2 regions of the Streptomyces sp. NPDC037273 genome follow, and region 2 is predicted to be linked to the other one. Evidence: riboswitches for the same ligand, from Rfam matches in the RefSeq annotation. Region 2 holds a riboswitch; the other holds the start of a gene.

Region 1 (2,174 bases), on a different contig from region 2:
ATGCCGGAGGGGTCGAAGGGCTTCCGGGTGTCGTAGGGGACGGTGTTGTAGTTGACGACGATGCCCGCCCGGTCGAGGGCCTTCGCGGCGATCTTGCCGGGGACCTGCTTGGGGGTCAGGTCGATCAGGATCAGGTGGTTGTCGGTGCCGCCGGAGACCAGGTCGAAGCCGCGGGCGAGGAGCGCCTCGGCGAGGGCCTTGGCGTTGGCGACGACGGCGTGGGCGTAGTCGCGGAAGGAGGGCTGGGAGGCCTCGCGCAGGGCGACGGCGATGGCGGCGGTGGTCTGGTTGTGCGGGCCGCCCTGGAGGCCGGGGAAGACGGCCTTGTCGAGGGCCTTGGCGTGCTCCTCGGTGGACATCAGCATGGCGCCGCGCGGGCCGCGGAGGGTCTTGTGGGTGGTGGTGGAGATGACGTCCACGTGCCCGACCGGGGACGGGTGCGCGCCACCCGCGACGAGGCCGGCGATGTGGGCGATGTCGGCGACCAGGACGGCGCCGGCCTCGCGGGCGATCTCGCCGAAGGCGGCGAAGTCGATGGTGCGGGGCAGTGCGGTGCCGCCGCAGAAGATGACCTTGGGGCGTTCCTTGAGGGCCAGTTCGCGGACCTCGTCGAAGTCGACGAGCCCGGTGTCGTGGCGGACGCCGTACTGGACGCCGCGGAACCAGGTGCCGGTGGCGGAGACGCCCCAGCCGTGGGTGAGGTGGCCGCCCATCGGCAGGGCCATGCCCATGACGGTGTCGCCGGGCTGGGCGAAGGCGAGGTAGACGGCGAGGTTGGCCGGGGAGCCCGAGTAGGGCTGGACGTTGGCGTGGTCGACGCCGAAGAGGGCCTTGGCGCGCTCGATGGCGAGGGTCTCGACCTGGTCGATGTTCTGCTGGCCCTCGTAGTAGCGGCGGCCGGGGTAGCCCTCGCTGTACTTGTTCTGGAGGACGGTGCCGGAGGCTTCGAGCACGGCGGCGGAGACGTAGTTCTCGCTGGGGATGAGGCGCAGGGTCTCGCCCTGGAGCCGTTCCTCGGCGCCGACGAGGGCGGCGAGTTCGGGGTCGGCGGCGGTGAGCGCGGGGTGCTGCTGCGGGGTGGTCATGTCGTGTCCTCCGGGCGTTCGGCAGGAACGGTCCCGGGGCTGAGGTGCGCACGGGACCAGGGCCCGTGATGCCCAGGCGAGCGGCACCTCGTGTGGTGGAGCGCGCGCGGCTCCCCCGGGGTCGCTTCCCCGTACGCCAGTCGCCGCGCGTGTCTCCAGGGTAGCTGGCGCGCCGTCGCCGAGGTTTCCCCGTCCGGCATCCGAGCGACGATAGGAAGGGGGCCACACGCACCCCCCGAGCCGCAGGACGAACGGAGATCCCGTGTCGAGAACAGAAGACGCGATCGCTGCCGCGGACGCGCACAGCGCGCACAACTACCACCCCCTTCCGGTCGTCGTCGCCTCGGCGGACGGGGCCTGGATGACCGACGTCGAGGGCCGCCGCTACCTCGACATGCTCGCCGGCTACTCGGCGCTCAACTTCGGGCACGGCAACCGGCGCCTGATCGACGCCGCGAAGGCGCAGCTGGAGCGGGTGACGCTGACGTCCCGGGCGTTCCACCACGACCGTTTCGCCGAGTTCTGCGCGCAGCTCGCGGACCTGTGCGGCAAGGAGGCGGTGCTCCCGATGAACACGGGGGCGGAGGCCGTCGAGACGGCGGTGAAGACCGCCCGGAAGTGGGGGTACGAGGTGAAGGGCGTGCCGGACGGGCACGCGAAGATCGTGGTCGCGGCGAACAACTTCCACGGCCGGACGACGACGATCGTCAGCTTCTCCACGGACCACGAGGCGCGCGACCACTTCGGGCCGTACACGCCGGGCTTCGAGATCGTCCCGTACGGGGACCTGACGGCGATGGAGGCGGCCGTCACCGAGAACACGGTGGCGGTGCTGCTCGAACCGATCCAGGGCGAGGCGGGCGTCCTGGTCCCGCCGGCCGGCTATCTGGCCGGGGTGCGGGAGCTGACGCGCCGGCGGAACGTGCTGTTCGTGGCGGACGAGATCCAGTCGGGCCTGGGCCGCACGGGCCGGACGTTCGCCTGTGAGCACGAGGGCGTGGTGCCCGATGTGTACGTCCTGGGGAAGGCGCTGGGCGGTGGCGTGGTGCCGGTGTCGGCGGTCGTCGCCGACCGCGAGGTCCTCGGGGT
Region 2 (2,174 bases):
AAGGCCTCGCCTGGGCGGAGACGCGGCTGGCCGATGCGTGGGAGGACGACGAGCGGCCGGCCCTGCGACGGTCCGCGGGCTGCCGGTGGACGACCGGGAGCGACGACACGCAGCTGCGGCTCGGCTCGGACGGCCGCTGGTGGCCGTACGCCAGGGAAGGCGCGCACTGGTCGCCCGCGGGGCCGGCGGACCGGGATCCGGCCGTCGCGCTGGCGACGGCGCTGACAGCGGGTGCGGCGGGCGAGAGCGCGTAGGCCCACCGGGGCGCGCCGGCCCAGTCCCGGCCACCCGCCCGGCCCGGCCCAGGCGCAGCGCCACGGGCTCCACAGGCGCTGCGGAACTCCGGCGCGCGCCGGACATGGCCGGGCGGCCCCGAGGTTCCGGGGCCGCACCGGTGCCGCCTCGGTGCCTACAGGCCGAGCTGGCGCTCGGCGCCTTCCACGGTCTGGGCGAGGAGGACGGCGATGGTCATGGGGCCGACGCCGCCGGGGACGGGGGTGATGAGGGAGGCGCGCTCGGCGGCGGAGGCGAAGTCGACGTCGCCGATGTTGCCGGGGTTGTAGCCGGCGTCGATGACGACGGCGCCCGGCTTGATGTCCTCGCCCTTGATGAAGTTCGGCTTGCCGACGGCGGCGACGAGGATGTCGGCCTCGCGGACGACGGAGGAGAGGTCCTTGGTGCGCGAGTGGCAGTAGGTGACGGTGGCGTCGCGGCCGAGGAGGAGAAGACCGGCCGGCTTGCCGAGGATCGCGCTGCGGCCGACGACGACGGCACGCTTGCCGCTGAGCTCGACGTCGTACGCGTCGAGGAGGCGCATGATGCCGCCGGGCGTGCAGGAGACGAAGCCGGGGAGGCCGAAGCCCATGGCGGCGAAGGAGGCCATGGTGACGCCGTCGACGTCCTTCTCAGGGGCGATGGCCTCGAAGGCGGCGCGCTCGTCGATGTGCGGGCCGACGGGGTGCTGGAGGAGGATGCCGTGGACCTCGGGGTCCTCGGACAGCGCGGTGATCGCGGCGACGAGTTCCTCGGTCGTCGTGGACGCGGGGAGCTCGACGTGCTTGGAGCGGATTCCGGCCTTCGCGCAGCGGTTCTGCTTCATCTTCACGTACGTGACGGAGGCGGGATCCTCGCCGACGAGGACGGTCGCGAGACACGGCGTGACGCCGGTGCGGCGGGTGATCTCGGCGGCGCGGGCGGCGGTCTCCTCGACCGTGCGGCGGGCGAGGGCCGTGCCGTCCATGAGGGTGGCGGTGCTGGTGGACATGGCTGCTCCTGGGCGTCGTCGATGACAGGTGGTTCGCCCAGGCGCACGGCATCGGCGGGCCCGCGCCGACAGGACGCGCGCCGCCGGGCCGCTCCCCGGTGGTGATCCACCTCAAGCGCCAGTCACGGCCCGAGCCCCACTCTACGTGAGGGGCTCGCGTCGGGTCCCGGACAGGGTGCATATGCCGCCCGGTCCGGCCGCTTGTCGGCGGCCCGCACGGGCACCACGATGACCCGGACGGGCCATGACGACCTCGACGGGGAGGCCGAGTTGAGCGATGCGTGGGTGACGGGGAAAGCCGACCCTGGTCCGGCCGCCGGGGACGCCCGGCCGCTGGTCGCCGAGTCCTGGCGGCGTTCGGTACGCGCGCGCGTGAGCCCCGACGGGGCGGCGCGGGTGGAGCTGGCGGACGACGAACTCGCGGCCCACCGCGACGGCCATCCGCTGGCGGCGGCGATGCCCGTGATCCGGGAGCTGATGGGGGCGTACGCGACGGACGGGGAGCACCTGCTCGCGGTCTGCGACGCGGCCGGGCGGATGCTCTGGGTCGAAGGCCATCCGGCCACCCTCCGCAAGGCACACGGCATGAACTTCGTGGCCGGGGCCCGCTGGTCGGAGTCGGCGGCCGGGACGAACGCGCCCGGGACCGCGCTCGCCGTCGACCGGCCGGTGCAGGTCGTCGCCACCGAGCACTTCCGGCGCCCCGTCCAGGCGTGGACCTGCGCCGCCGCTCCCCTGCACGACCCGCGCACCGGCCGGCTCCTCGGCGCGGTCGACATCACGGGCGGCGCACGGCTCGCGCACCCACACAGCCTCGGCTTCGTCCAGGCCGTCGCGCGGGCGGCCGAGTCCCAGCTCGCGCTGCTCGCGCCGGCCCCCGAACCCGGCCGGCTCACGGTGTCGGCGCTCG

What was found. Region 2 has a riboswitch for ZMP and ZTP ahead of ACZ7G1_RS16295 (bifunctional 5,10-methylenetetrahydrofolate dehydrogenase/5,10-methenyltetrahydrofolate cyclohydrolase). Riboswitches for the same ligand answer to the same signal wherever they lie in the genome.
Region 1: linked by a shared signal. The riboswitch ahead of ACZ7G1_RS05610 (serine hydroxymethyltransferase) and the one ahead of ACZ7G1_RS16295 (bifunctional 5,10-methylenetetrahydrofolate dehydrogenase/5,10-methenyltetrahydrofolate cyclohydrolase) in region 2 are both predicted to bind ZMP and ZTP.

Annotation. Positions count from the first base shown of each region.
Region 1 is NZ_JBVJVO010000002.1:86,139-88,312, forward strand. Features, by position in the region: gene ACZ7G1_RS05610 (serine hydroxymethyltransferase) at 1-1,085, opposite strand, end outside; ZMP/ZTP riboswitch at 1,149-1,239, opposite strand; gene rocD (ornithine--oxo-acid transaminase) at 1,348-2,174, shown strand, end outside.
Region 2 is NZ_JBVJVO010000005.1:306,517-308,690, forward strand. Features, by position in the region: gene ACZ7G1_RS16290 (SWIM zinc finger family protein) at 1-254, shown strand, start outside; gene ACZ7G1_RS16295 (bifunctional 5,10-methylenetetrahydrofolate dehydrogenase/5,10-methenyltetrahydrofolate cyclohydrolase) at 410-1,264, opposite strand; ZMP/ZTP riboswitch at 1,293-1,400, opposite strand; gene ACZ7G1_RS16300 (GAF domain-containing protein) at 1,535-2,174, shown strand, end outside.